DNA from 3 places in the Shewanella sp. A32 genome. Region 1 is predicted to be linked to each of the others. Evidence: predicted binding sites of a transcription regulator. Region 1 holds the regulator's gene; each other region holds the start of a gene.
The links. Region 1 encodes LexA, which represses DNA repair genes until DNA is damaged. Its sites were predicted from a motif close to TACTGTATNNNNATACAGTA; they were not measured.
Positions count from the first base shown of each region.

Region 2: a site for LexA is predicted at 5,452-5,471, ahead of recA (recombinase RecA). Genes of this name have one in related genera too.
Region 3: a site for LexA is predicted at 2,188-2,207, ahead of dinB (DNA polymerase IV). Genes of this name have one in related genera too.

Region 1 is NZ_JARFTS010000011.1:93,077-103,875, forward strand. Features, by position in the region: gene PY479_RS10235 (ribonuclease T) at 1-890, shown strand, start outside; gene PY479_RS10240 (VOC family protein) at 887-1,660, opposite strand; tRNA gene PY479_RS10245 (tRNA-Gly) at 1,753-1,826, opposite strand; gene mtr (tryptophan permease) at 1,940-3,187, opposite strand; gene plsB (glycerol-3-phosphate 1-O-acyltransferase PlsB) at 3,187-5,607, opposite strand; gene lexA (transcriptional repressor LexA) at 5,759-6,379, shown strand; gene PY479_RS10265 (SulA-like leucine-rich domain-containing protein) at 6,376-6,861, shown strand; gene PY479_RS10270 (glycosyltransferase family 39 protein) at 6,954-8,675, opposite strand; gene PY479_RS10275 (VTT domain-containing protein) at 8,672-9,373, opposite strand; gene PY479_RS10280 (glycosyltransferase family 2 protein) at 9,357-10,082, opposite strand; gene PY479_RS10285 (polysaccharide deacetylase family protein) at 10,286-10,799, opposite strand, start outside.
Region 2 is NZ_JARFTS010000010.1:110,955-121,753, forward strand. Features, by position in the region: gene PY479_RS09720 (protein-L-isoaspartate(D-aspartate) O-methyltransferase) at 1-606, shown strand, start outside; gene PY479_RS09725 (peptidoglycan DD-metalloendopeptidase family protein) at 672-1,571, shown strand; gene rpoS (RNA polymerase sigma factor RpoS) at 1,704-2,594, shown strand; gene mutS (DNA mismatch repair protein MutS) at 2,676-5,264, opposite strand; gene recA (recombinase RecA) at 5,564-6,634, shown strand; gene PY479_RS09745 (regulatory protein RecX) at 6,646-7,080, shown strand; gene alaS (alanine--tRNA ligase) at 7,412-10,033, shown strand; gene csrA (carbon storage regulator CsrA) at 10,559-10,756, shown strand.
Region 3 is NZ_JARFTS010000005.1:76,148-86,946, reverse strand. Features, by position in the region: gene PY479_RS05810 (methyl-accepting chemotaxis protein) at 125-2,131, shown strand; gene dinB (DNA polymerase IV) at 2,239-3,309, shown strand; gene amrA (AmmeMemoRadiSam system protein A) at 3,320-3,919, opposite strand; gene amrB (AmmeMemoRadiSam system protein B) at 3,891-4,676, opposite strand; gene amrS (AmmeMemoRadiSam system radical SAM enzyme) at 4,742-5,779, shown strand; partial or broken gene PY479_RS05785 (IS256 family transposase) at 5,946-7,134, opposite strand; gene PY479_RS05780 (hypothetical protein) at 7,214-7,879, opposite strand; tRNA gene PY479_RS05775 (tRNA-Ile) at 8,191-8,267, opposite strand; gene rpoD (RNA polymerase sigma factor RpoD) at 8,443-10,296, opposite strand; gene dnaG (DNA primase) at 10,433-10,799, opposite strand, start outside.

The DNA of each region.
Region 1 (10,799 bases):
ATCGCAAATGTCCGTTATATCAATCGAAAAACAAGCACACCAACCCTAACAACCTGTTCAGTACGCCTGGACAAGAGTTTATTGTTAAAGAAGTGCTTGGAACGCCGAACCCACACTGGTTTAGGGTAACAACCGAGTCGCCTCAAGCGCCTTTACGCTGGATTGCCGCTGAATGCGGTCATCTCAAGACCCCGGCGATTGTTGCAGCCCCAGTCGCTAACAAATGTAATCTGCAGCAGCACTTCGACAGTCAGGTATTAGCCCTATCCTGGCAAAGTGCTTTTTGTGAGTTACATGGCAGCAATAAGCCGGAATGCAAAGCGATATCTCGCAAGAGTTATGCCGCGGGACATTTCACGCTGCACGGCTTATGGCCCAATAACAGCAATTGTGGCAACAGCTATGGTTATTGTGGTGCGGTCAAACAGCAACCGAAAAATTTCTGCGATTATCCAGCACTGCCTCTCGATGACAAAACATCTTCGACGTTAAAACAGCTGATGCCCAGCTATGCTTACGGCAGCTGTCTGGAACGACATGAGTATTGGAAACACGGTAGTTGCCGCGATGAACAGCCCAATCACTATTTCCAACTCGCCACCGAGCTCGCCCAACAGGTCAATGATGCGACACCACTTATCAGTTTCATCAGTTATCACCTCGGCGGCACAGTGAAAAAGCAGGATTTTATCAACGCCTGGAAACAAGCTTTTGGCGAAGGAAGTGAACATAAGCTGACACTGAAATGTGATAACCAGATGTTGACTGAAATCCGCATCTCACTGCCAGCAACCATTGCGGATGACGTCCCACTGGCACAATTATTGACTGAAGCTGCAGCAGTTCGCCCAGGCAATTGTGGCCGGAAATTCCGTATCGATCGTCCTTAGAGCACTGGCGACAAACGGATAATGGCAAAAGTTGCGCCGCTTGGGTCGTTGAGCACAGCGAATCGCCCCACCTCCGGGATGTCATTGGGAGGCACCAATATCGTGCCTCCCATCTCCGATGCGACTTCCACAGTGGCATCACAATCGTCAACCGCAAAATACAGCATCCAATAAGGCGCCATCGCCCCCCATTCCCGCGGCATTTGCATCATACCGCCTAGGCTCACATCGGCCAACTGCCACTCGGTATAGTCAAAATCAGGATTGCTACTGATACGCGGCAGCCAGCCAAAAATCTGCGGATAAAAATCACGGGCAGTCTTTGGATTTTTGCACACCAACTCGACCCAACACAAACTGTTGGTTTCATCAAAGCGTCCTGCGCCAGGATGATTGTTGGCCTGCCATACCGCAAATTTGGCGCCGTCTGGATCGGTAAACATCGCCATGCGCCCCGCGTCCCCCACTTGATGTGGTCCCAGTAATAACTGACCACCAGCCGCATGTACCGCCGTTATCGTTGCATCCACACTATCTACGGCGAAATAGGCGATCCATTGGCTCGGCATGTTTTGCTGCGCTTGTTGTTGATAAATAGCACCGACATCCTCACCATGCAGACTGGCAATAGCATATGCCCCTTGCGGTAATGGCATATCCTGATACTGCCAATTAAAGAGACGCTGGTAAAACACCTTAGCTTGCTCGTACTGGGTACTGGCCAGTTCACTCCAGCAGGGGTATCCCTGTTCATAATGTGCAATCTTCATAACGCAATCCTGCTTGGCTGAGTCGCATTTTTATTAAAGCAGAAGATAGCGCTAACGCACGCATGAGTGAGGAAATATCAAGAGAAATCGATTGGAGCGGGTGAAGGGAATCGAACCCTCGTATGCAGCTTGGGAAGCTGCCGTTCTACCATTGAACTACACCCGCAAATGACGTGACTGCATCGCAGTGGCACCATAAATTACTGACTTTAAGCACAAAGTCAAGCGGCTTGCCATCACACTGACAAGCCGTACCGACAACCGCTCAAATTATCCGCGTTATCCGCGAAATTGCGGCAAAATATCCGCCATCACCAACAGATGACATGCTGCGGTTAATACGCCAAACGCGACGATTACCACAATTAACGCGGTGCCACCAGGTACCTGGAAACGTTTAGCTTCGGCAAACATCTGCCGAGAACGGTAAGCCATCAGCGCTGGCACTATCACAGCCCAGATAGTGGCCGCGAGCGCTGCGAAACCGATTGCGATCAGGAAGCCGTTCGGAAACAACACCCCCATAACTGTTGGGGGAATAAAGGTGACCAACGCGGTTTTAATCCGACCAATGCGGCTATCATCGAAGCCAAACAGATCTGCCACATAATCGAACAAGCCCAGCGTTACTCCTAGGAAAGACGATGCAACCGCCAGGTTTGCGAATAAGGTCAACATGGTATCCAGCATTCCGGAGGGCATAGTTTTACTCAATGCCGCCACCAGTACGCCCATGTTGCCACCCTGCTCAATAATTGCCGAAAAAGCACTACGTTGCAGGTTCCCCATGGTCGCCACCAGCCACCCAAGATAGATAACCAAGGCGATGAAGGTCCCGATAAACAGTGCCTTAACGATCAATGCTGGACGATGGCCGTAATACTTCACCAAAGATGGGACGTTGCCGTGATAACCGAAGCTTGCCAGCCCGAACGGAATGGCTGCCCACAGGTAAGGTGTAAAGTGTTGTGGTCCGTCAGGCTGCCACAATTTCACACTGTCTACCCCGGAAAATAGATGACCAATCGCCAACAGGAAACTAATCACCATGCCGCCGATCATAATGGAGGTCACGCGATCAACGGCTTTGGTACTGATAAATACAATTACCGACAACACCAGCGCAAACATCAGCGCTGCGGCGCTCTGCGGCAGACTCACCCCAGAGCCGGCGAGATAGTGATTGACGATAGAACCGCCGCCGCTGATATAGGCATAAGTCAGGATGTATAGCACAAAGGCAATGGAGGCCCCATTCAGGACCCGCCAGAACTGTCCGAGGGTCTTGCGGGTCAGGGTGTCAAAGCTGGCGCCGGGTTCAAAATGCAGGTTAGTTTCCAGCAGTAACAGCCCGGACATTAACATGCAGAACCACACCACCAGCAACATGACGACCGAATAACCAAACCACATACCGGCGCCAACCACTGGCAGAGAAAACATGCCGGCACCGACAGTGGTACCCGCAATAATCATTGCACCGCCAAGCAGGGAGGGGGCTTTGGCGCTGACATCCTGAGTGTTCATCAAGACTCCTGTCTTATCTGGATACTATCCTCAATGGTTTTACGGATCTCTGGCCGCAACAGCAGATTGGTGTAATCCCGCATCTGGTGGATTGCCTGCTGGTTGTCAGAGCCGCATAAATACCCCAGCTCCTTCAAACGGATGCTGAGCATGGCATAAAGCTTCTTATCGTAAAACTCTGGCGCAGTGATACCGTGCAAAGCCCCCAAACGACTGGCTAGCAGATGACTCTCGCTTTCCAAATCGCCCCGCTCAATTTCCGGATGCGCCGATAATAAATTAAAAATAATGGCATAACGCTGTAAGGTCTCGCCCATTGTCTCGGCAAGCAAGCCTAAGGTGTTAATACCGCTTTCGGTTACCTTTAACGTCCCCGGTGTCAGGTAACCGGCTGCTTCAAAACGTTGTAATATCGCATCGATATAATGCGGCAACGCCTTTTGTCCCATGAACAGTTCCGCCTGCAGTAACGCGAAAAACTTCGGCAAAACGTCCCGTAGCTGTTCCCGACTGCTCAGTTCTGCACGCAGCAAACAGCTGGCAACCAATGCCGGGATCGCAAACAAATGCAGCACGTTGTTGCGATAATAAGTCATGGTAATTGCGACTTTTTCGTCAATCGAAACAATATCACCAAGTCCATCATTATCTACACAAAATTTATTCAGCTCTATGCCCTGGCGCAATAATTCATGACCATCGCCTTCGGCCACCGAACCATAACTGGTATAAGGCACCTGCTGCAGCAGATCCAAATAGAAATCCAGTTGCGCTTCTAACGTCTTACGCGCTAAGGCATGTTGCTTGGTGGACAACAACACCAGACTAATCAGGGCAACCGACGTGGCCGCAGCCGCATCGTTGATATGTGTCATCACTCGACTGGCAAGATTATTCACCATCGGGGTCAGCCATACGGGCTTTTGATCCGGCTCAGCGGACATTTCATCACGCCAATCAGGAGCCGCAGCGGTTAAAAAGCTTTGCAGGTTAATCGGTTCGCCAAAGTTCACATATACCCGGCCAAAGTTACCTAATTTACGCACAGCACCGAGGACCTGCCATACTGACTCTTTTTGCTTCTTCCGTCCGCTAAGCTCTTTCAGATAGGTCGCCACTTCCATCACATGGTCATAGCCCAGATAAACCGGGACTAAGGTTACAGGCCGATCAATGCCACGCAGTACAGAATTGACCGTCATCGCCAGCATCCCGGTTTTAGGTGACAGCAATCTGCCAGTGCGGGAACGGCCACCTTCGGTGAAATACTCTACCGAGTAGCCCTTAGCAAACAGTTGATCGAGATATTCTTTAAATACGGCGGTATAGAGCTTATTGCCATTGAAACTCCGCCGAATGAAGAATGCCCCACCCCGTCGGAATAACGGCCCGGCCGGCCAAAAATTGAGGTTAATCCCTGCGGCAATATGCGGTGGCACCATGCCTTCGAAATACAGCAAGTAAGACAGCAACAGATAATCCATGTGGCTACGATGGCACGGTACATAGACAATTTCATGGCCATCATGATGCAGTTGCCGCACATGCTCCGCGCCTCGAATAGAAATCCCGCGATAGAGCTTGTGCCACAACAGCGTGAGTAGTCGTTTGGAGACGCGAATGAGACTATCAGAATAGTCAGCGGCGATTTCGTCCAGATAAGCTTCGGCCTGAGAACGCGCTTCTATTTCGGTGCTCTTCTTGCTGTCCGCTTCCTCTTTGATTGCCTTGATCAGATTTTCTGACTGCAGCAGGTCGGCAAACAGTGCCTGCCGATTGGGCAATACCGGACCGGTCATCACTTTACGCTGACGGCGGAAATGTACCCGAGCCACCCGCGATAATTTATGTGCAATCGCTTGGTCGGTGCCATGTTCATCCGCCATGAAGCGCAATGACACCGCATTGGAAAACTGCACAAAGTTGTCACGGCCAAGAAAAAGGATCATCAGAAACTTACGCAGCCAGGTAGGGTTCTCCCGCTCAAATACCGCAGCGCGCATCGAGTCGTCTTCTTTGCCAGGGGTACGTCCCCAATAAAGGCTTACCGGCACCAGCTGGATATCCAGTGAACGGTCAGATTTATGCAGATTTAACAGTTGGGTAAAGCTGTTAAGAAACGGCAGTATACCTTTGCGGCTCCCGAACAGCGGTTTAGCCCCTTCCAGGCAAACCACACGTGGCAAGTGTTCATCACCCACCACGAGAGGAGCGTACGGACTTGGCAATCCCAGCTTATCGGTGACATCTGCTAATGCAGCAATATCACTGAGGGATTCGGTTTTCACCACATACGCCATTGGTTTTGATGGATCCAGATTCAAGTCAGTGAATGGATCCTGCGGCACAACCACTGTGTGCACCAGCTGCCGCTGCAGCCAACGCAGCGATGTGCGCCAGATTGAGTCTTGTTTGGACATCGTGTTGTTAGAATCTAAACCTCGGTCAATGACCCCGTAGAATACCAGAATACGCTAAGGCTTAGCCAACAGTCTGATAACTGGTTAATACTTGCGCTATCAAAAATACTGTATATACTAACAGTTACTGTATGAAAAAACAGGAATCAATATGAGACCACTGACACCACGACAAGCGCAAATACTGGAGCTGATTAAGCACAATATTGCCGAGACCGGTATGCCGCCAACACGGGCCGAAATTGCCAGTCGTTTAGGCTTTAAAAGCGCAAACGCGGCAGAAGAACACCTTAAAGCACTGGCAAAAAAGGGGTGTATTGAAATCATGCCGGGTACCTCCCGCGGTATCCGATTACCTATAGATGAAACCGCTCAAGAAGAAACCGGCTTGCCGCTAATTGGCCAGGTAGCCGCTGGTGAACCTATTCTGGCGCAGCAACACGTAGAGCAATATTACCAGGTGGATCCGGCCATGTTTCATCCCAGTGCCGATTTTCTGTTACGCGTACGCGGTGACAGTATGAAAAACATCGGCATTCTTGAAGGCGATCTGCTTGCCGTGCACAAAGTGCAAGAAGCGCGTAATGGACAAGTTGTGGTTGCCCGCGTTGAAGATGATGTCACCGTTAAGCGGTTTGAAAAGAAAGGCAACATCGTTTTACTACATCCTGAAAATGATGATTATCAACCGATTAGAGTGGACCTCACCTGTCAGCCACTGACCATTGAAGGTCTGGCCGTAGGCGTAATTCGTAATGGAGACTGGCTATGAGCATTGTGATGGGTAACGCCCCCAGACATCCGGGGTTATGGCAGGAAGCGATTTATCCGACTGATAGCGCCTGGCAGCAAATGGGGATTGCCAATTTAACGACACGCAGTCATGGACGTCAGGAATTACAGCAGCTGAGTGCACAATTGGCACAATTAAGTCAGCAGGGCCGCTGGATTGTGCTGATTAATCCTGAGAATGCCATAGGTTACAAAGAACTGCTCGCGCGGGCTGGAGTGAGGATGGATCGCGTATTGCAGGTTCGCGCCCGCGACGAAGTTGAAGCCTTGTGGGCCACAGAAAAAGCACTGACCAGCGGCACTTCCAGTGCGGTGATCAGTTGGGTCGAACAGCTGGATCACAAAGATAAACGTCGATTGCAGCTTGTTGCCAAAAGTGCACGGGCCATGGGAATTGTGCTAGAAACCAGTTCCTGTGCGGATAATGCAACTCCACTTCCCCGATTGCAGGCCGTGCATTAACCGCACCTATTAATTTGATTCCTCATACAGCAATAAAAAACCGCAGATGTCACTGCGGTTTTTTATTGCCTGTCATCTCACTGATAGTCCACTTATTCTGCCATCCATTTTCCCGGACGCTCAGTATGATAAATCTCAACGCGCTCAGGTTCAGGACATGTCGGCAGCAACGCGTCCGCGCCCAACAAGTACCAATCGATACGATGAGCTGTGCCCATATTTTGCCCTTTCGACATATCAAAACACTGCAATTTGTCATCACCAGGTAGCAGCAAATAACGTTTATCACCCTGTTGCATCCAACGCCAGGCGTTACGTTCTTGCTCAGATAGCGGTGCCAGATAACTGAAATGCGTAATGTCGAGCGGTGAAAACAAAATGAACTGCTCTTTAAAATGGAGCAAACCGAGTTGGGCGTCGTTACCTATGACTTCAGCCGTATGCTGCAACACCGCTTTGGGTGTACGAACTGAATCTAATAGCTGATAACCCCAGGTAGCAAACAACATCCAACCAACAAATGTCATGGCTCCGGCGCGGATTAGGGAAAATGAACGGCGTGCCCATCCCAGTATCACCAACCATAGCACGGCCATCACTATGAGGAAGTAACCAAACGCCGCTAGGTTGTCAGTGTACTCATCCAATTTGTTCAGCAGCCAGGGCATTTCCATCACGGCCATCACGCCCAGTGCCAGGGTTAACCCACTGACCAGCCACAGCAGTCCGGTCACTAGCCATTCAAACCAGCGTCTTTGTCCCACACCTTGCAATGCAGCAGCAACGGCCAGAGAGGCGATAGGTAGTGCCGGTAAAATATAAAGGTTACGTTTACCTGGACTGATACTAAAAAACAGCACGACCAGCGCTACCCAAGCCAACAGAATGACAATCTGCGGATCAGCCTTTATTTTTGCAACAAACGTCTTCCAGTGCGCGACCGCGAGAAATGGCAGCGGAAACCATAACCAAGGGATCACACTGACAATAAAGAAATACCACGGTTTAATATGGTGCCAGGCATTAGCGTAACGATGACCGGTTTGCTTAAACAGAATATTGTTCATGTAAGCGGTGTATTCCGGCGAGCCATTGTGTAACACCGTCAACACCATTGGCACCAACCAAGCAGCAATAACAGCCAACATGACCAAAGGCCCTAATGCCGCCCGCCACTTCCAACTAGGGCGATAAAGTTGTTGGCGCCAAGCATAGAACCCTAAAGGCAACAACATCAATAATGGCAGAAAGCCAACCCCTTTGGTGATGACGCCAAGGCCCATAAACGCCCAAGAAACAAAATACCACCGCCAATTCGGACCAAGCATAAAGTGACGGATCAGTCCGTAACAACCTACGGTAATCCAACACATCACCATGGCATCTATCTGGGCACTTTTCACTTGCACCAGAAACTGTGGTACCAATAACAGCAACAATGCAGCGTTGCGTCCGGTGCGAACATTCCACAATTTGGCACCAAGGTCATACACCAGCATCACGGTCAGTAAGCCACAAAATGCGTTGGGTAACAGGAAAGCTAATTTGAGGTTTCCTAAAATCAGATAACAAAGCGCAATGGCCCACATGAATACCGGTGGTTTGTCCGGATAAAATTCACCACCGCGACTGGGAAACAGCCACTGGCCATTAGCCACCATTTCACGGGCTGCTTCTACGAATCTCGGTTCATCAGCTGGCCAAGGAGAGCGCAGACCGACACCGATCAGCATGACCACGAGGGTCAGCCAGAACAGGGCCCAGAACACTCGGCGATAGTCGTCTGAGTCAAACGGTTTGAACAGGAAATTCATTTAACAGTCTCTTTATCTTCGGTAATCAGCTCGTCTACCTGATGTTGTAAACGACTGCGATATAGATAGGCGCCGATAATACTGGACACTAAAAACAGCACGATGCTGATGCTTAGTTGAATATGATCCGATAACCCCAACCCGGCACCTGCAAAGGAAAAAATCAGCATCTGCGGTAAATAGCCGATGGTACTGCCAACCATAAAGCCTCTGGCGGGTACGTGGGTAGCTCCCGCGAACAGGTTAGTCAACAAATTGCTGCCGACCGGTAACAAGCGGATCATCAAGACTTTGAGCCAGGTATTGCGGATCACCAGATTTTCAAACTTTTGCAGTCTGCGACCAAAACGACGTTGCAGACTACTGCGGAAGGTCAGTCGTGCCACATAGAAACTGATGGCACATCCCAGCAAAGCCGCTAACGTGGAATATAGCGCGCCTTGCCAGCCTCCGATGGCAAAGCCAAAGACAAAGGCAATGACCTGACGTGGGCCGCCAACTGCGGTGAAAAAGCCGCCGGCGAGTAATAGAATACCCCAGCCGTAAAGCCCATTAGTTTTCACAAAGCGTGCGACCCAGTTACTATCGGTCAGGTGTTCAAACCACCCTTCTTTTACCGCCCAGGTCAGTAACAATAAAATGATAACGACGACACCGGCCTTAGCCAGCCGCTTGAGTCCATTATTGGGTGCTATCAATGCGTTTAATCTCTGCTATTTTTGCTCTGCGGATAAGCCACATCACCCCCAGAATGTCGACAATGCCAACCCACATTCTATTCCAGGCGGTGTACTTGGAAACACCGACGCCACGATCACGATGATGCACTACCGAGATATAGACTTCGCCACCAAGACGTCTTACCAATGCAGGAATATAACGGTGCATGTGATTAAAATATGGCAACCTTAAAAAAGTCTCGCGCGGAAACAGTTTCAGACCACAACCGGTGTCTGGCACCCCGTCGTGCAACATGGCATCGCGAACTTTGTTAGCAAATCGAGATTGGAAGCGTTTCCAGGCAGTATCTTTGCGGTTTTTACGATAGCCAGCGATACAAAAATGTTCAGCAGTAATATTTTCGGTCAATTTCAGCATCGCCGGGATATCAGCGGGATCATTTTGGCCATCGGCATCCAGCGTCACAATATACTTCCCAGATGCCTGGCGAACCCCGGTAGCGACAGCGGTACTCTGTCCGGTACTACGGTTATGAACAATCGCCTTGGCACTGCAATGATTTTTATTCGCGGTGTCGATAACTTCCTGAGCAGTACCGTCACTGCTGCCATCATCGACCACCAGAATTTCAAAATCGCACAGACCATTCAGTGATTGACATATTTCATCCATTAGCGGACCGATGTTGCCAGCTTCATCTTTGGCAGGTATTACTACAGAAATCAACGATATACTCCCGAACCTTAACAATAGGTCTCTGACATTTCGCCGCTCAGCATAATGGCCAATTATTAGCGAAATATTATGATCTGCATATGATGCCTAAAACCCGCACGTTGGAGCAAGTCTTAAGCCGCCATCCTATCGCCGTTTTATGACGCTTTCCCGATAATTGGGTCATTAATAACAATCAGGTAATTGCAATCTGGTTATTCCGCTAACCACTGTCCCCGATCATCCGGCCGGACCCACGCTTGCGAAAACCAGTAATAACCGCTCCCCTGCTTGCTGGGTACGGTACAGTTATAACGCGAGCGACCTGCTGGCAGAGGGTTCTGTGCCTGGATCATAAAGGTATCGTTGGTTAACCATTGCGGTGCAGTAGCGGGCTGCCCCGGCAAATAACATAACATCTGCGATGGATTGATATCATCGAGTTTTAAGGTTACACGCAATTGCGGTTGCCATTGACCCGCGGCCAGTTCTGGATTGGTTGGAGAACTGCTGACCACCGGCATATTGCGTGCAAGCAGTTTAACCTTTAGCGTATTCATTTCGGCATAGACTCCCGCGGCGGGAAATCTTGGTAACGCGGTCAACTCTGAATAAGGGCCCGCTGCACCGGATTGCTGACCAAAGCCAACATAGCCTAATTGGGTCAACAGTTGTTGCAATGCGGTATTGTACTCACCGTAGGGATAGGCCAGCATTTTGACATCCTGC
Region 2 (10,799 bases), on a different contig from region 1:
CAGTTAACCCGAAAATTAAGCGAGGCGGGTATCACTCACCCCGCAGTGCTACAGGCGTTGGCAGCAACTCCTCGGGAGATGTTTGTCGATGGTGCACTGGCGCATAAGGCTTATGAGAATACCGCTTTACCAATAGGTTCTGGGCAGACCATTTCTCAGCCCTATATCGTTGGACGTATGACCGAACAGGTGTTAGCGGTCAATCCGACAAAGGTGTTGGAAATTGGCACCGGGTCAGGTTATCAAGCCGCAATTCTGGCGCAACTAGTTCCGCAGTTATACACGGTTGAACGCATTAAAAGTCTTCAAATACAGGCCAGACAGCGACTGAAACGGTTAGATCTGCACAACGTATCGTTTAAATATGGTGACGGGTGGCAAGGTTGGGTCAATCGTGCACCATTTGATGCAATTGTGGTTACTGCCGCTGCTGCTGAGATCCCAGAAGCCTTATTGCAACAGTTAGCGGATGGCGGTGTTCTGATAGTGCCTGTGGGGGAAGATAATCAGCAATTGCTGAGAATTATCCGGCAGGGAGAAAAATATACATCCAGCGTGATTGAAGCGGTTCGATTTGTGCCATTAGTCAGTGGGGCTTTGGCATAAATTTCGTCAAGCGATTAGAGAGGAATGGAGTGTCCCAGGAAGAACGTCATAGCGCTTTTCAAATATTGTGCCGAAGGCTCTGCTATGGCGTGGTAATCGTTGCCGCGATATTGTCCGTTTCAGCGTGTAGCTTCCAGTCTTATCATCCCGCTCCCGTTTATTCGGTTAGCGGATCCCGCCCGATTATTGCAAAGGGCTATCTCAACTCAGCTAAAACTTACAAAGTGAATAAAGGTGATACTCTGTATTCAATCGCTTGGGCAGCGGATAAAGATTATCAAGAGTTGGCCAAGATAAATCGTCTAGACAGTGCTTACACCATTTACCCTGGGCAGATACTTCACCTGAACCCCATTTCATCAAATAAAAAAGCACATAATTTGAGCAATTACTCCAAACGTAAGAATGAAAAATATGGAGAAAAAATTAATAAAAAACAAAATGATAAATTAAAAAATGCAACAGTTCAGTCAGTGCGACCGGCATCACAAAAAACACTTGATTCCGATCACAAGTCTGCGTACTCTGTAACCACTAGTAAACAAGATGTTAACGGAATTATCCACAGTTCAGGTGCCATCTTACCTGACGAAGTTGGTCAATGGTTGTGGCCAGCGAACGGGAATGTGGTAGCAACTTTTTCTAGTACCGAGCAAGGCAATAGAGGGATAAAGATTGCCGGTAACCGTGGCGATATTATAAAAGCCGCTGCAGATGGTCGGGTTGTCTATGCGGGTAATGCTTTACGAGGATATGGGAATCTCGTCATTATCAAGCACAGTGATGATTATCTTAGTGCGTACGCCCATACCGATAAAATCTTAGTTAAGGAACAGCAAAACGTGTCCGCAGGACAGACTATTGCCACGATGGGAAGTACAGGTACCGACCAAGTAATGTTGCATTTTGAAATTCGTTACCATGGTCAATCTGTTAACCCACTAAAATATTTACCCAAACGTTGATGGTTTGGCGCCACTTTGGCATTGGAGGAAAACGCCAGATGTAGATTGTTTATCCAAATTTTGGGAGAGCACATTATGAGCCGAAATAATACCAACGCTTCCGTGCAAGAATTTGAAGATTTTTCAGTTGAGATGGATTTACAGCAGGCTGATGCCTTAGCAGAGCGCGTACAGGATGATCTGCAAAAGAATTTAGATGCCACTCAGCTGTATTTAAGTGAAATCGGTTTTTCCCCCTTATTAACTGCCGAAGAGGAAGTTTATTTTTCGCGCAAAGCTCTCCGCGGTTGTGAAAAATCGCGCAACCGAATGATTGAAAGCAATCTACGATTGGTAGTAAAAATTGCCCGTCGTTATAACAATCGCGGGTTAGCACTGCTTGATCTGATCGAGGAAGGTAATCTCGGCCTCATTCGGGCCGTAGAAAAATTTGACCCAGAACGAGGCTTCCGTTTCTCTACATATGCTACATGGTGGATCCGTCAAACTATTGAACGGGCCATTATGAATCAGACCCGTACTATTCGCTTACCTATTCATGTTGTAAAAGAACTTAACGTTTATCTGCGTACCGCCCGGGAACTAGCACACAAGTTGGACCATGAGCCTACTGCGGAAGAGATCGCGTCAAAGTTAGAACTGCCAAGTGCAGACGTTAGTCGCATGCTTAAGCTTAATGAAAAAATTACGTCGGTGGATACACCCATCGGTGGTGATAATGAAAAAGCTTTATTGGATGTGTTGCCTGACGATGATAGCTATACACCAGATGCGCAGGTACAGGATGAGGATATCTCTAAATCTGTGGTGAAATGGCTGAATGAACTAAGCACCAAACAGCGGGAAGTGTTAGCGCGCCGTTTTGGTCTGCTGGGATATGAGCCAGCAACGCTGGAGGATGTCGGCGCTGAAATTGGTCTGACTCGAGAACGAGTCAGACAGATCCAGGTGGAAGCGTTAAAACGTCTGCGTGATATGATTTCAGGGCAAGGGTTGTCAGTAGAAGCCCTGTTTAAAATGTAATTCAGTCGCTGTTTGGATTAAAAAGCGCACATAAACGTGCGCTTTTTTGTGTCAGTTACTGTTATTCAGCTAAGGAGATGTTTAGTGCTGTTTCGCTAATGTTTGCAGTTTGTATAACAAATCCAGTGCCGATTTTGGCGTCAGTTCATCAAGGTTGAGTCGCTTAAGCGTTAGTTCCACTTCTGAAATTTCATTTTCAAATGGCAGGCTGGATTGCAGCGGTGTAACGGCACCTTGGTGCTGGTGGCTGTCTCTCGCTTCCAACTCTTTCAATTTCATTTTGGCAGCTTTGATCACCGTCGTCGGTACGCCAGCCAGCGCCGCTACCTGTAACCCATAACTTTTACTGGCCGCGCCTTCCTGTACGGCATGCATAAACACAATGGTGTCGGCATGTTCCATGGCATCCAGGTGCACATTTATGACCTGTGGTAATAACTCAGATAGCTGCGTTAATTCGAAATAGTGGGTGGCAAACAGCGTTAAGGCTCCTAATTGACGAGCCAGGTATTCTGCGGCTGCCCAGGCCAATGACATCCCATCATAGGTTGAAGTACCTCGACCAATTTCATCCATCAGTACCAAACTATTGGCCGTGGCATTGTGCAGAATATTTGCCGTTTCTGTCATCTCAACCATAAAGGTAGAGCGGCCTGAAGCCAGATCATCAGAGGCCCCAATTCGCGTAAAAATTCTGTCAACCGGGCCAATCGTGGCGTGCGCTGCTGGGACAAAACTGCCGATGTGGGCCATCAGTGTGATCAAGGCTACCTGACGCATATAGGTGGATTTACCGCCCATATTGGGACCGGTCACAATGAGCATTCGTCGGTTTGGATTTAGGACAACCGGATTCGCGATAAAAGGCGATTGACTCACTCTTTCGACCACAGGATGTCGCCCTTCGTCGATATCAATACCGGTGCTGTCAGTCAGGTTAGGCTGGCAGTAACCAAAGGATTCAGCCCGTTCAGCAAAATTACTCAACACATCCAGTTCTGATGCTGCCACCGCGAAGCACTGTAGTGCATAAAGTTTGGGTAGCAGAAGGTCGAACAGTTCGTCCCATAACTGTTTTTCCAGTGCTAAGGCTTTGCCCTGACTCGAAAGCACTTTCTCCTCATACTCTTTTAACTCAGGAATAATATAGCGTTCGGTATTTTTCAGCGTCTGACGACGTTGGTAACTCAAAGGAACCTGTGCCGATTGTCCGCGGGATACTTCAATGTAATAACCATGTACCCGATTAAACCCAACTTTTAATGTTGCAATACCAGTTCGTTCTTTTTCTCGTACTTCCAACTGCTGTAAATAATCGGACGCGCCGTCGCTCAAGCTTCGCCACTCATCAAGTTCAGCGTTATAGCCTTCGCGAATGACACCTCCATCACGAATTAGTACGGGCGGATTATCAATGATGGCGCGCTGTAACAGTGACAATTCCTCAGGAAATTCGCTGATCTGCTCGCTGAGGTAACGCAGGTGTGGTTGCTTCATCGTACTGAGTTGTTGTTGGATCTCAGGAAGCAGTTCTAAGGCCTGACGCAAACGCGCTAGATCCCGCGGTCTGGCATTACGGATCGCTAAACGGGCGACAATTCGTTCAACGTCTCCCAGCGATTTCAACACGTCGTGCAGCTGTTCATACTGTCCGCAAGACAGCAATTCCGCCACTGCATTATGCCGTGCTTCAATCAATGTGCGACTGCGTAGTGGTTGATGGATCCAGCGTTGCAGCATACGGCTACCCATTGGCGTTGCGGTGGCATCCAATACCGACGCAAGGGTATTTTCGCGACCGCCAGATAAGTTCTGTGTTAACTCCAGGTTTCGTCTGGTGGCCGCATCCAGCACTATGCTGTCACTTGGGCTGAACTGATGAATCGCATTGATATGGGGCAGGGCGGTGCGCTGAGTATCACGCACATATTGCATTAAGCAGCCAGCCGCTTGCAGCGACAAGCGCGCTTGATGAATGCCAAATCCCTGTAAGTCTTTGGTACCGAACTGGTCCAATAAAAAGCGCATTGCGGTATCAAAATCAAATTCCCACTCTGGACGGCGACGTTTACCTTTGATGCTGCTTAGCAGTTGTTGCTGCGAGAAATCCTCGCTATATAGCAGCTCTGCGGGTCTGGTTCGTTGCAACTCAGCTTCTAGACTTTCAAGATCTTCCAGTTCTGTAACGATGAAACGTCCTGACGCAACATCTAGCGTGGCATAGCCGAAGCCAGTTTTCCCCTCATAAACTGCAGCTAGCAGGTTATCCTGCCGCTCTTGTAGCAATGCTTCATCAGTCAGTGTTCCGGGGGTAACGATACGTACAACTTTGCGTTCAACCGGTCCTTTTGCCAACGCAGGGTCACCAATCTGTTCACAGATTGCCACGGATTCGCCCTGTTGCACCAGTTTCGCCAGGTAGGTTTCCACTGCATGATAGGGGATGCCCGCCATGGGAATCGGCTCTCCGCCACTCTTACCTCGAGCAGTCAATGAGATCCCCAGCAGCTCGGAGGCGCGACGTGCGTCATCGTAAAACAGCTCGTAAAAGTCTCCCATGCGATAAAACAGCAACATATCGCTGTGTTGGGCCTTCGTCGACAGGTACTGCCGCATCATGGGGGTGTGCTTTTCGAGATCGTCATCGAGGCTAATAGCTGAATTTTGCATCATAAACTTGTGCGGGTCTTTCCTTCGTTATCCGGACAATGATGTCCGCAATCTGGATGGCAATATTAACAGTTATTTGAAAGTGATGAAGTTTACTCTCACAAATTTTGCCATCTCTTTGATACAAAAAGGACATTGTTGCTAATGCATTATTAATGCAAATAAATTAATCATACACAGGACTTGATACTGTATGATTGTACAGTATACTACTGGATAAACGTGATAACGATTTATACCCGATTGGGTGCAGACAGGCATTTCAGACAACAATTTGGTTGTCGTAAGAGGGAACCAGAATGAAGATTGATCCGAATAAAGAGAAAGCGTTAAACGCCGTGTTGGGCCAGATTGAAAAGCAGTTTGGTAAAGGCTCGATTATGAAATTGGGTGAAGATCGAAGCATGGATGTGGAAACGATTTCCACCGGTTCGCTCTCTCTGGATATCGCATTAGGGGCTGGAGGCTTACCATTAGGCCGTATCGTTGAAATTTACGGACCTGAATCTTCTGGTAAAACTACGCTTACCTTAGAAGTGATCGCTGCCGCGCAACGGGAAGGCAAGGTTTGTGCTTTTATCGATGCCGAACATGCTTTGGATCCTATTTATGCCCGTAAGTTAGGGGTAGATATTGATAATCTGCTGTGTTCTCAGCCAGATACTGGGGAGCAGGCATTGGAAATCTGTGATGCTCTGACTCGCAGTGGTGCTGTGGATGTCATCATCGTCGACTCGGTAGCAGCGTTAACACCCAAAGCAGAAATTGAAGGGGAAATTGGTGACTCTCACATGGGCTTGGCAGCACGAATGATGAGTCAGGCCATGCGTAAGCTCGCTGGTAATCTCAAACAATCCAACACCTTGCTTATATTTATTAACCAAATCCGTATGAAGATTGGGGTGATGTTTGGTAACCCGGAAACCACAACCGGTGGTAACGCGCTGAAATTCTATGCGTCCGTGCGTCTGGATATTCGTCGTACGGGTTCTATCAAAGAAGGTGATGAAGTCGTTGGTAACGAAACGCGCGTTAAGGTGGTGAAAAACAAAGTTGCTGCACCATTCAAACAAGCCGATTTCCAGATCTTATATGGTCAAGGCATCAACCGAGTTGGTGAATTGGTCGATCTTGGTGTGGCTCATAAGTTGATTGAAAAGGCTGGCGCTTGGTATAGCTACAAAGGCGATAAAATTGGCCAGGGCCGAGCCAACGCGGGCAAATTCCTGCAGGATAATCCAGAAGTGGCGCAGGAGATTGATACCCAGTTGCGGGAAATGCTGCTGCATAAAGGTGGTGTTGGTGCAACAGCGGCTACTGAAACCGTTGGTGAAGATAATATCGATATGGAAACCGGAGAAATCTTCTGAGCGATTCACTGATGGATATCGCGGTTGCGCTGCTAGCGCGCCGCGATTACAGTCGGGGAGAATTGTGTTCCCGGCTGGCAGATAAAGGATTTACCAAAACAGATATTGATGTGGCTGCCAGTACATTAGAAGCCAAGGGTTTTATCGATGATTCACGCTATGCCGGTGCTTTAGTTCGCGCTCAGATTGCCAAAGGGCATGGACCGACACGCATTCGCCAAAGTGGATTACAAAAGGGGTTATCTAAAGACTGTATTGATGGAGCGTTAGCTGCTGCTGATTGTGATTGGTTTGCGTTAGCTCGTGAAAGAGCGTTAAAGAAGTATGGCAACAATGCCAGCGCAGTTGATGCTAAAGAACGTGCTAGACGGATTCGGCACTTGATAGGGCAAGGCTTTAGCTATGATCAGATAGCTTATGGACTTGATTATGATCCTTACGAGTAAGCATCACACAGTTAACTTGTTTCATACAAATAGTGGTTACTAATACAGGTTACTGCTCTAAAAGGGGCTTTTCAGCCTTAGATTTTTTACGCGTTTACCACTCTTCTTAATTACCCGGTTTTTCATTGCTCCTTGCTTGGTTAGCTATCGCGCTAAATATCGGGCTGATGTCCTTTTTGTTGTTAATATATCCACTCTGACCTGGGTGATTCTGATTGGTATTCTGTGCCTGCACGCTTATAATGACTGACTATTACGCGTAACAGTGGCCGGCAGCCTAGCTCCAGGCCATTTTTTGTAGTTTACAGCCCAAGTTATTCAGGACGATTTCATGTATCAGACCACCGCCGCACTGCGAAGTGCATTTCTGGAGTTTTTCCGAAAAAATGGTCATCAGGTAGTAGACAGCAGTTCCCTGGTGCCAGGGAATGACCCAACACTGCTGTTCACTAATGCCGGGATGAACCAGTTTAAAGATGTGTTCCTTGGCAATGATAAACGCAGTTACAGCCGCGCGACTACCGCGCAGCGTTGTGTAAGAGCTGGCGGTAAACATAACGATCTGGATAACGTCGGTTACACTGCACGTCACCATACATTCTTCGAAATGTTAGGTAATTTTAGTTTCGGTGACTATTTCAAACACGATGCGATTCGCTTTGCCTGGACCTTTTTGACTGAAGAGTTAAAACTTCCAAAAGAAAAGCTGTGCGTTACCGTCTACCAGAATGACGATGAAGCCTTCAATATCTGGAATAAAGAGATAGGTATTCCGGCAGAAGATATTATTCGCATCGGCGACAATAAAGGCGCGCCATATGCGTCCGACAATTTCTGGCAGATGGGCGATACCGGTCCTTGCGGTCCTTGTACGGAAATCTTTTACGATCACGGCGCACACATCTGGGGTGGCCGTCCAGGTACACCAGAAGAAGACGGTGATCGTTTTATCGAAATTTGGAATATCGTGTTCATGCAGTTCAACCGTCAAGCAGACGGTAGTATGCTGCCATTGCCGAAGCCGTCAGTAGATACCGGCATGGGACTCGAACGTATCTCTGCGATTATGCAGAAGGTACATTCCAACTATGAAATCGACGTATTCAAAATTCTGATTGCCAAGGCGGCAGAAATCATTGGTGTCAGTGATCTTGAAGAAAAATCCCTGCGGGTAATCGCCGACCATATTCGTTCCTGTGCCTTTCTGGTCGCTGATGGTGTAATGCCGTCCAACGAAGGTCGAGGTTATGTGTTGCGCCGTATTATTCGCCGTGCCGTGCGCCACGGGTACAAGCTCGGTGCCACAGATACGTTCTTCTACAAATTAGTGCCCACTCTGATTGAAGTGATGGGCGATGCGGCTAAAGATCTTAAAGCAACCCAAAGCGTTGTTGAAAATGCCTTGAAAGCCGAAGAAGAACAGTTTGCTCGCACACTGGAACGTGGCTTAGGTATCCTCGATGGCGCATTAGCCGATCTTAAAGGCGATGTACTTGATGGTGAAACAGCCTTCAAACTATACGATACCTATGGCTTCCCATTAGATCTGACTGCAGACGTTTGTCGTGAGCGCAACATTACCGTAGATGAAGCTGGTTTCGATGTCGCCATGGCGGCTCAGCGCAGCCGCGCTCAAGCTGCGGGTCAATTTGCTGCGGACTACAATGCAGGTATCAAAACTGATATCAACAGTCATTTCTGTGGTTATGACGCATTAACCGGTGAAGGCAAGGTTCAGGCAATCTATGTGAACGGTCAACTGGTAGATGCGTTATTGCCTGGACAGGAAGCCGTAATTATTCTCGACAATACCCCTTTTTATGGTGAGTCAGGTGGTCAGGTAGGCGATAAAGGCCAACTGTTGGCTGAGGCTGCTGAGTTTGATGTACAAGATACCCAGAAATATGTTCAGGCAATCGGGCATATTGGGGTACTCACTAGCGGTAGTCTCAAGCTAGGTCAGACCGTAAAAGCATTAGTAGACAAAAAGTTGCGTCACCGGACGCAGTTAAACCACTCTGTGACACACCTATTACATGCAGCCCTGCGCAAGGTCTTGGGAACTCATGTGGCGCAAAAAGGCTCGTTGGTTGAACCTGAACGGTTGCGTTTTGACTTCTCTCATTTTGAAGCGATGACTGCAGCGCAACTGCAAGAAGTGGAAGATCTGGTGAACACACAGATCCGCCGCAATCATCAATTGCAGACCGCAGAAATGGATCTGGAACAGGCGAAAGCCAAAGGGGCAATGGCGCTGTTTGGCGAAAAATATGATACCCGTGTTCGCGTTGTGACTATGGGCGATTTTTCTGTGGAATTATGCGGTGGTACCCACGTGGGGCGTACCGGTGATATCGGCGTTTTCAAGATTGTTTCTGAAAGTGGTATTGCTGCTGGCATTCGGCGTATTGAAGCCGTCACTGGCGCAGCTGCCATGGCATATATTGCCCAGCAGCAACAGGAACTGGCTGAAGCTGCGGCATTGCTCAAAGGTGATACTCACTCTGTTGTTGCTAAGCTTAAAGCGCATTTAGATCGCGCTAAGCAACTGGAGAAAGAAATTTCGCAGCTAAAAGATAAATTGGCTGCTGCTGCAAGCGCTGATTTAGTCACTGAAGCGACTAATGTATCAGGCACTAAGGTACTGGTTAAATTGCTGGAAGGGGTTGATGCGGGCGCTTTACGCGGATTGCAGGATGAACTGAAACAAAAATTGCAATCAGGTATCGTGGTTCTTGGCACTGCTCATGATGACAAGGTTAACCTAATCGCGGGTGTGACCAAGGATCTTACTGCTAAAGTCAAAGCGGGTGACTTGGTGGCAATGGTTGCCGCTCAGGTGGGGGGAAAAGGTGGTGGCCGTCCTGATATGGCTCAGGCTGGCGGAAGCGAACCAGAAAAACTCCCCGCTGCTCTGGCATCGGTGTTACCTTGGCTTCAGGAACGTCTGTAAGTCATTAATCTGAGCGACTGGTGAACGCCTTTTTATCAGTGTCATTCTCAGTCGTCAGTAAACGGTCGGCGCTAAATCAATGGGTTCTGTGGAGCCCATTGATTTAGCGCCGACCTATTTTTGATATCACATGAGATGAGCGCGAACGTTATTGCCAGCAACCTGCGAACAGGGAATCCAATGGACTTTAGTTTTTGGCCCCCCTAGCTGTTGCTACGGAACCCCGAATCGTGTCGGTGAGTGTTCATAAAAAACAGCTATGTGTGACATAAGTAGGCGGCGCATGCTTAAATTTATCATTGTTAAGCTGCGGAATTTACAGACGACATATTCGTCAGATGAATAACTGACGCATATGCTGATAGGGCTGTTCGCGTGCTGCATCACGGTTTTTGACTAAATAAGGTATCGCAAAACAAGGGTTTTAGTATTGAATACTATTATTTTGTACTAAGCTCACCTTATAATAGACATCAGAACGGATAAGCGCCGTAATAAAGATATGGATAATAGAGGAGCAATCTAATGCTGATTTTGACCCGCCGAGTTGGCGAAACACTGATGATTGGTGACGAAGTCACAGTGACTGTGTTGGGGGTAAAAGGCAACCAGGTGCGTATCGGCGTAAATGCGCCCAAAGAAGTCTCTGTGCATCGTGAAGAGATTTATCAACGCATTCAGTCCGAAAAGAGCGGCTCTTCTTCTGAAGGCGGCGACTATTGATCCTATGCTGTTGGATCTGCCTGATGTAGTCTGAAGAGCCAGC
Region 3 (10,799 bases), on a different contig from region 1:
ATCATTGAATTTGCCCATATCGCTGCCTTTTAACACTTTGTTACGTAATTTTTAACTAAAAGAGTACTGGCACATTTGGTACATTGACGGCTCCTTAATAAGAAAAGCAAGAGTGGGAGCCCTGATGTTGCAAATAAGACGTTCATTGAGTCTACAATTGGTAGTGACAATTGCCGGTGCTTTGGCAATTTTGCTCACTATCGTCGCTGCGGTCGTGGTCAAAACTGATAGTAATGAGACAAGAGTCCGTATCGACAGTGATATTTCATCCATGTTAGATCTGAAGGCGCAAGAAATTGGCAGTTACTTCTACGCCAAAGGTCAGATCATCCATTCGATCTTTTCTAATCCTTGGGTTGTCCAATGGTTTGCTGATTACAAACAGCGTGGCTCTGATTTGTCTGATGATCAGCAATACCATCAATTAATTAAATATTTTCATTTTTTCTCCGAGCGAGACAAAGATATTAAGTCAGTATTTTTGGGCTCAGCCAATACTTTCGAATATTTTGATTTGAATGGCCGTTATGATGGCGATCCTAATTACTACACCAATAAGCGTCCATGGTGGCAGGAAGCTATTGATAAAAATGGTCTGTTTGTGGCTGATCCAGCAGTTGATGCCAATGATGGTACGGTATCAGCTACGGTAAAGACGGTCGTTAAGGACAGTTCTGGAAAGCTGATCGGTATCGGGGGGATGGACATTCTCATCGACACCATAGGTAAAAATCTGCTTTCGCCTATCAAATATCAGGGACAAGGTCAGGCATTTTTGATGACAGAACAGGGTAAATTGGTCTATTTCCCTGGCTTTAATAAAGCTTTTACGCCTGGGACAGACATTACTCAAGTTGACACCTTAAGTAATGACAATGCTGGCTTCGCTGCACTGAAGCAAACCATGCGGTCAATGGGTGAAGGTGTGTCTGAAGTCACTTATCAGGGCCAGCGGCAACATGTGAGTTACGTGAGCATTGATAGCGATTACCCAAAAGTGCGTTGGTACTTGGGGTTTATGTTACCTGATGCGGTATTCATGGCACCGGTAGAACATAAGTTTTGGCAGACCAGTGGGATGGCAATCGGGATCATTTTGTTGGTGGTTGGGCTGATTTCGATTGTGCTGCAACCTTTTCGTCACCATTTAAAGGAATTATTACTGGCGATGGAAGACATTGCCGACGGCGATGGCGATCTATCTCGTCGCATTGAGATGTCACGCGATGATGAATTAGGTCGACTCAGCGCTGCGTTCAATAAGTTTGCCGCTAAAGTCGAGGATATGCTTAAGGAAACGCGACAACTCACAGATGAGGTCGACCGCGGTGTGGATGGTTCTGTTGCTGTCTGCGAGCAAGCATTAAGTTCTGTTAGGGCGCAAAAGCAACAAATTGCCTCGGTAGCAACTGCGGCAACAGAAATGGCACATACCAGTCAGGAGATGGCCGCCGGGGCCCAACGTACGGCAGACTCTGCAGACGCGGCTCATAGTCAATCGTTAGCTGGTGTTGAAACGGTGCAGAAGGCTGCTAACGGCATGTATGCGCTGTCTGAACAGGTTAACTCCGCTGCGAGCGTGATCCGTGAACTGAAGACCAGTTCAGAACAGATCGGCGAGGTCTTAAGTGTTATTCGAGCCATTGCCGAGCAGACCAACCTGTTAGCGCTAAATGCTGCAATTGAAGCGGCCCGTGCCGGTGAACAAGGACGTGGGTTCGCTGTAGTTGCTGACGAAGTTCGAACCCTTGCTTCGCGGACTCAGGACTCAACCAGTAATATTCAAGATATTATTCAAACTTTACAGTCACAGGCACAGCAGGCCCAACAGGTGATGGAAAACGGTGTTAAGCAGGCGGATGCTGGGCGGGCGTTGACCGTGCAAGTTGAAGCAGTGTTAGATGAGATCACTACGGCAATTAATGAAATTCAGCAGCAGACGGCAGAAATGACCTCTGCCATTGGTCAACAAGCAGTCGTATCGGAAGAAGTGGCACGCAATATTGAAGATGTGCGAGAACGTTCTGACGAGTCATTGACTGCGAGTGAAGCTCTGGTGGAACAGATGAAAGCGTTTCGGACAGTAAGTAAAGCGCTATCAAATAATATCAATCGATTCCGTATTAGCTAAATCGGTCTCGCTTGAACAGGGAGCTCAGGCTCCCTTTTTTGTTTGCTTTACATTTATACTGTTTTTATATACAGTATTTGTGCGTGTGAGTGCCAAGGTAAAGTAAAATGAAGAAAATCATTCATGTGGATATGGACTGTTATTATGCAGCTGTAGAAATGCGTGATTTTCCAGAATATCGGGGAAAGCCGCTGGCCGTTGGTGGTAGTCGTGAGCGCAGAGGTGTTATCAGTACCTGTAACTATGAAGCGCGCAAATTTGGTATTCATTCAGCGATGGCTACCGGTTATGCGCTAAAGCTGTGTCCCGCACTCATCTTGCTTCCTGGCCGAATGGAAGTTTATAAAGCCGTGTCTCGGCAGATCCATACTATTTTCGAACGCTACACCGATAAGATTGAGCCATTGTCTCTGGATGAAGCGTATTTGGATGTGTCGGATTGTCAGCTGCATCAAAGTTCTGCCACCTTGATTGCCGAAGCTATTCGTCGCGATATTCTGGCTGAAACCGGACTCACTGCTTCTGCTGGTGTTGCCCCGGTAAAATTTCTGGCTAAAGTGGCGTCGGATATTAACAAACCTAACGGGCAATATGTGATTACTCCGGAGTCATTGCCTGACTTTATTGCGGCGCTGCCTTTAGAGAAAATTCCCGGGGTTGGTAAAGTTACCGCGAGTCGTTTAGCAGAGATGCAGCTATTTACCTGTGCCGATGTGCAACGTATACCGCAACATCAGTTGGTCGAGATATTTGGCAAGTTTGGTCAAGTGTTGCACCAACGCGCATTTGGTATTGATGCGCGGGAGCTCAATCCTAATCGCATACGCAAATCGATAGGTGTTGAAACAACATTAGCCCGCGATATTTATAGCGCTGAACAGTGTCGACAAGTAATGCAGCATTTACTGAAAGAGCTGGCTGGCAGATTTCAGCGACATGCGCGTGAGCAGCAGATTGGCAAATTGGTGGTAAAGCTGAAGTTTGCGGATTTTCGCCAGACGACTATCGAAAGCCGTGCGGCAGAATTATCGCCACAACTGTTTGATAACTTGTTAACGCAAGCGTGGCTGCGAGCAAATGGTCGAGGGATCAGGTTAGTCGGCATCGCTGCGGGGTTAAGTGCGGCAGTTACCAAAGAACCCAATACGAATGGACGTCAGCTGACACTGAATATCTGAAGGCATTTGGTTAAGTTGAGTGGTGAGTTGCATAGGCGTCTTTTGCCGATGTGACAGTAAATATGTCAACTCGCATCATTGCATTCCAATAGGTGCTCGGCCATCCGCCCTTTAATTTGAGTTGATGCAGGAATGCTTCCGGCTCAGGCAATTGTTCCCATACTTGTGGCAGAAACACTGCTCGGCGCACACCATCACTTAAAATCACACCAACGTGATGATTGCCAAGATAGTTCAGTAAGGTCTGTTCATCTTTAATCGCTAGTCTTTGTGGTAATGATAACACTGATACTTCAATGGTTAATTTAGCAAGTTGGGATGCTTCTAATGGTTGAAAACGTGGGTCCTGACAAGCGGCTGCGTGCGCTTTATCATAAACCTCTTCAATGAGCGGGGCGTTAGCTATGATGCTACCAATACATCCTTGTAACTTTTGTGCCACTTCTAAGGTAACGAAACAGGCCCCTATTCGGCATAAATCTGCATCGAAATGGCCCAGTTGAGGCTTCTGATAAATTCCGGAACAATAGTCGTTAATTGCTTGTCTTGCGACCGCAAGTAACTGTTTTATTTGCTTATGGTTATATGTCGGTGACGATGTAACTGGCATAACCCACTACTCTTGATTTATCCCCGGCAGAATCACCGGAATTAATTCGTTGAAGCAGTCGCAGTTGGTAATGGTGCTTTGCCGCGAGTATTAGCAACGCATTGACTCCTGTGGCACCACACGCTTCTTCAGGTGAGATTGAGGCTTGAAAGTGCTCAATTTTATCGCAGGTATGTTGATCGATTTCATTCGCCTCAGCATAGGAATGATAATGGCTGAGGTCGCTACTGATCACTAACAGCGTATCCTCCTGCCAAAGTGGAGCAATAACTGTGGCCAGTGCCTCGGCGGAGATATTACTGGTCACAATCGGGGTTAATTGAAAGCGGTTAAGACAACTTTGTAAAAATGGCAGCTGAACTTCCAGACAATGTTCGTTTTGATGAACCTCATCGGAAAAAATTACTAGTGGTACATGTTGTAGTTGTTGTCGATGTTCCTGGCAAATAACAATCTGACCTAAAGGCGTACCGAATTGTTCGCAAACCGGCAACGCGCAGCCGTCAAAGTAATAATGATGAGAAGGCCCTACCAGAATTACCTTATTGAACCTACTTTTTTGCCGATTTATCAGTGAATAAGCTAATGCCGCTGTCGTACCGGAATAGATATAACCGGCATGTGGGACAAGTATGGCTTTGATGGACTTCGATTCATGTAATTCATTATTCAGCCAGCGCTGAATTTGAGAACGCAGCTGTACAGGATCGCGTTGATAAAAATGTCCGGCAACGGCCGGCAGACGGATGTTCATCATTCAACCAATTTCACTAATTGCACTATTATTGAGTATAGGATCTGCACAACGTTGAGAGATGGCGTGTGGGAACAACAATCGAAAAATTTAAAACACAGTACTGGCACCGTTTAGACGACGGGCGGGTTGTGTGTGATGTTTGCCCGCGACATTGTGCTTTACGTGATGGTAAGAAGGGCGCTTGTTATATCCGGGAAGCCTCTGATGGAGAAATCGTGCTGACCAGCTATGGCTTAGCCAGTGGTTTTGCCATTGATCCGATAGAGAAAAAGCCGCTGAACCACTTTTATCCTGGAAGCCACGTGTATTCCTTCGGTACTGAAGGGTGCAATTTAGGATGTAAGTATTGTCAGAATTGGAATATCAGTAAAACGCGAGAACGGTCAATTCTTTCTGCTGAAGGTTCTCCAGAGAATATTGCTCGCAGGGCGCTGGCACTTCACTGTAAAAGTGTCGCCTTTACTTACAATGACCCAGTGATCTTTTTTGAGTATGCGCGAGATACTGCCATTGCCTGTCATGAGCTTGGACTGCAGGCTGTTGCTGTCAGTGCCGGATACATGTGCGAAAAACCTCGGCAAGAGTTTTATCACTATATTGATGCAGCCAATATCGATCTTAAAGCGATGTCAGATCAGTTTTATCGCAAGGTATGCAGCGGTAATTTAGCTCCAGTGTTAGACACCTTGCTGTATCTAAAACATGAAACTGATGTTTGGTTGGAAATCACCACACTGCTGATCCCTGGCTATAATGACAGTTCAGAAGAACTGCAAAAGCTATCCTCATGGATTGTGGATAATCTTGGGCCGCAGGTGCCTCTTCACTTCAGTGCGTTTCATCCGGATTTCAAAATGATGGACGTGCCGCCTACACCACTGGCGACCTTGCTTCGGGCACGAAATATTGCGCTAGATGCCGGGATTCAATTTGTCTATACCGGTAATATTCAGCATGATGATAGTGAAAATACCTATTGCCCCCATTGCCAGCATGTCGTCATACGTCGACATCGCTATCAGTTGCTAGAATACTCACTGAATGCTAAAGGTGAGTGCACGAATTGTCTGACCAAGATCCCAGGAAGGTTTGAGGTGTGCTAAATGGTAAAAATATGGTGACTGCCTTTATAACTATAGCCATCCGAAAAGAGTTGATTTCAGAAAGCACAAAGGCTTAGTCCAATTTAAATAAAAAATAGGACAGAGAGTGAATTAGCTCCCTATCCTTAAATGAGGGCGTTCAGAATTCTGTGTCAGCTAATTAGGGCTAAATATCTAAGAGCTCGTCTAGGCGCCCTTCAAAGTGAATTGCCAATTGCGACAATGTCATATTCCAATTCTGAATGGGCATTGTCCATTTCTTAGAGGCGTTCAATATCCCAGCGTACAGAAGCTTAAGCAAGCTGTTTTCGTTCGGGAAACCACCCTTCGTTTTAGTCAACTTACGGAATTGACGGTGTACCGCCTCAATGGCATTCGTTGTGTAGATGGCCTTACGTAAGTATTCTGGGTACTTGAAGTAAACGGATAGATTTAGCCACTTATTTCGCCAGGAGTGTAGCACGATTGGGTACTGGTGACCCCATTTCGATTCTAAGTGTTCCAGCGCCATCTCCGCAGCCTCTTTGCTTACGGCGCGGTAGATTGGTTTTAGATCTGCCATGAACTCCTTCTGGTGCTTCGAGGCTACATATTTCATTGAGTTACGCAGCTGGTGAATGATGCACTGCTGAACTTCTGTATCTGGATAAATCGTGGAAATGGCTTCAGGAAAGCCAGTTAAGCCATCCACGCATGCAATTAGGATATCTTTAACGCCTCGGTTATGTAGATCGGTCAGCACTGAAAGCCAATAGTTAGCCCCTTCAGACTCAGACAGGTAAAGACCCAGCAGTTCCTTTTTGCCGTCAATGTTCACCCCTAAAATGGTGTATATCGCTTTGCTAACGTAGCGACCTTCTTCTTTGATTTTATAGTGGATTGCGTCGAGCCAGACAAAAGGATAAATACCATCCAGAGGCCGTTGCTTGAGGTATCAAACTGTCGGTAATGCTGGATATCGTGGCTTCAGAAACATCTACGCCATACATATCTTCGACATGCCCCCGAATATCGCGGTAGCTCATGCCCAGTGAGAACATGGATAAAATCTTACGGTCAATTTCGTCGGTCAGTTTAGTCTGGTTCTTCTTAACTAATTGAGGCTCAAATGAGCCACTGCGATCACGCGGCGTATCGAGTTCGAATGTACCGACAGATGACTTAACGGTTTTCTTGGTGGAGCCATTCTTACGGTTAGGCTGGTCGTCACTTTCCAGATGTTGTTCCAGCTCTGCTTTTAAGGCAGCTTCGGTGATCTGCTTGATGAGAGGGGTTAAGAAACCATCTTTGCCTGTTATATCTTGTCCAGACTGAAGTGCTTTAATGGCTTGTTCTAAGTCGAAGTTGGTTGTCATGTGTCATTCCTGTTTTATACATAATACTGAAATGACACAGATTTCTAAACACTACCCCTTAAATTTATGCTAAAAATTATTAAGGTGCTGATACTATAGTATCACTATTATCGAGCCAAGGAGTGCCTTCTACTTTTGGATATCCTTCAATGAAACTGATGCTAGTGTGCCCATCTTTTGCAATTTGCTTAACCACATCAAGGAAGGTCTTCTCTGTCCACTCTTCTGGAGTTCCAACCATGGCACTAGCTGCAGCACGACTTAATTCCATTAAGCCTCCTTCCTTTTTAGTAAAAACGGCGTACATGTCTAAGTGATAGCCACCCTTATATTCAAAGAGACATGCATCTAAATTTAACTTAGATTGCCCCGCTATTTCCCTTACCGCTTTAGCAACCCATACCGCACCTTCACAACTCACAACTTTTGTTCCTAACCCTCCATTAGACGCAGCCATTAATGCTGCAAGTTTGCTTCCTGCAAATGGGTTTATTAAAGCGAATCTACCTGGTTTTTCAGGCAACTCGGCAGATGACGGTATTGGACGGGTTTCCGTTGCATCATTTACATTTCTTCCTAGCCCGTTACTTGCAGCATCCGCAATACTGTAACGATCCATATCAGTTTTGATGTCGAAGATTCTGTAATATTCGATGGTTTTTGTTTTTTCTACCAAAGCATTATTCATACTTCCACAGCCAAATAAAAGAAATGTCGCTGCGGAGATGAAAACAAAATTTTTCATTATTATTCCTTTAATTAATGTTAAACAGGGTGGTAATCAAATACTTCAAAATATGTACGTTTCATTTACATTTTAATAAATGAAAAATATCTTAATATTGATTTAAATCAAATGGATGTAATGATGTAAAGTCATTGGAATGTGGGGGGCGGACGTAAGCTTCTTTCTGAAGAAATTGAATTGAAGTGTGTCAGCCTATTAAATAATCTATTTTTATTAACCAGGGCCGGAGCATACTTTGAGTGCAAATTAACACAGTAGGGCCACAAAACAAAAAAGCCTGTAAAAACAGGCTCTTTCGTTGAATTTTATGGTGGCCCCTCACGGACTTGAACCGTGGACCTAACGATTATGAGTCGTGTGCTCTAACCGACTGAGCTAAGGGGCCGTGCCGACGGTGCTTCCGTCAAGCGGGAGTGAGTATACGAACTTTGCTCCGGCTTGTCACCCGTGTTTTGGTGCTTATTGAACTGCTTCGCTTTCAATTGGTTATCTGTTACGCACTGAGTAGCCAATGGGCAATAAAAAACCCCGCATAAGCGGGGTTTTTGGAAGCATAATGGCTATTCATCCAGGAACGACTTCAGAATTTCTGAGCGGCTTGGGTGACGCAGTTTACGCAGGGCTTTAGCCTCAATTTGACGGATACGTTCACGAGTTACATCGAATTGTTTACCCACTTCTTCCAATGTATGGTCCGTGTTCATGTCGATACCAAAACGCATACGCAACACTTTCGCCTCACGAGCAGTTAAGCCTGCTAGTACTTCGTGAGTGGCCTGTTTCAAGCTTTCACTAGTGGCGCTATCCAGCGGCAGTTCCAGCGTAGTGTCTTCAATGAAGTCACCCAAATGCGAATCTTCATCATCGCCGATAGGTGTTTCCATGGAGATTGGTTCTTTAGCAATCTTCAACACCTTACGAATTTTGTCTTCTGGCATCATCATCCGTTCAGCCAGCTCTTCTGGTGATGGCTCACGCCCCATCTCTTGCAGCATCTGCCGTGAAATACGGTTCAGCTTGTTGATGGTTTCGATCATATGTACCGGAATACGAATTGTCCGAGCCTGGTCAGCAATAGAACGCGTGATGGCCTGGCGGATCCACCATGTCGCATAAGTGGAGAACTTATAACCGCGACGGTATTCGAATTTATCCACTGCTTTCATCAGACCGATGTTGCCTTCCTGGATCAGATCCAGGAATTGCAAACCGCGGTTGGTGTATTTTTTCGCGATGGAAATTACCAGACGCAGGTTAGCTTCTACCATCTCTTTCTTGGCACGGCGCGCCTTCGCTTCACCGATACTCATGCGGCGGCTGATGTCTTTAATCGCAGTGATTGACAAGCCAGTTTCCACTTCAATTGCGGCAAGTTTGGCGTGGCAGCGAACAACATCTTCTTCTACAGCTTTTAACGCTTCAGAATATGCTTTAGATGCGGCCATTTCTTTCTGGAACCAAGTGATATCGGTTTCGTTGCCACCGAACAACTTAATGAAGTTCTTCTTAGGCATTTTGGCCTGTTCAACGCATAATTTCATGATCAGACGTTCTTGGACACGTACTTTGTCCATCATTGAACGCATGCTTTTCACTAAGCGGTCGAACTGTTTAGGTACCAGACGGAATTCTTTGAAGATCTCACCGATTTCGAATAAGGCACCAATTGCATGTGGGTGATTTCTGCCTTTTTCTTCGATGATTTTCAGTGAGTTTTCGTATGCAGCGCGCAGCTGTGCGAAACGTTCACGAGCTTCTTCAGGATCAGGTCCTTTTGAACCGTCATCATCCTCGTTATCGGAGCCTTCGCCATCTTCGTCATCATCATCGAGATCATCTTCATCGTCTAAATCATCATCAGACAGTTCGGAACCGATATGAGTGGCGGTAGGGGCCATGTCATCTTCATCAGGATTTACAAATCCAGAGATAATGTCAGACAGACGCAACTGATCAGCTTCATATTGATCATATTGTTCCAGGATCATTGAAATAGCTTGTGGATATTCAGCCACAGAACCCTGGACTTCGTTAATCCCTTCTTCGATACGCTTAGCGATCTGGATTTCACCCTCGCGGGTTAACAGTTCTACGGTACCCATTTCACGCATATACATGCGCACAGGGTCAGTAGTGCGTCCCAGTTCGCTTTCAACAGAAGCCAGCGCGGCAGCTGCTTCTTCTGCGGCATCGTCGTCAGTATTGTCTTCAGACATCATAATGTCATCGGCGTCAGGTGCTTCTTCAAACACCTTGATACCCATGTCATTTATCATCTGGATAATATCTTCGATCTGGTCAGAATCGACCATGTCGGCAGGTAAGTGATCGTTCACTTCTGCATAGGTTAGATAACCTTGCTCTTTACCTTTTGCGAGCAACAGTTTAAGTTGCGACTGCGGAGTATGATCCATAGATATCATCCAATTTGGTAACTGTTACAACGATAAGCAACGACAAATCTAATGTGCCGTGCAAACCATCAATTATAACCATTTGCACAATACTGTGCCAGCCCGAGGCGGGATCTGAGAGTGGAAAAATCTTACGTTATAACCGCTTCATCGCGGCGATCAGCTTCTTGAGCTGTAACTTTTCGTCTTTACTCAGATCTTGCTTCAGACTTAATTCCTGGTAACGCTGTTCAATATATTGATTATTCAGCCATACCAGTGCTGTTTTAAACTCTTGCTGAACATTTTCATCCGCCACTTGATGATCCCATTGGGTCAATTTAGTTAAGACCGGGTAATCTTCCGTATCTCGATAATATTCAAGTAGTTGTGCGCTGTTCAACGTTTCAGTTCGAGTTAATTCCAATAAGCGAACCAGCAGTTCTACGCCGGTCATTTTTAAAAACTGTAATGCCGGTTGGGGCATTAACTTAAACCCCAAGCGGGGATCCTGTACGAGCAGA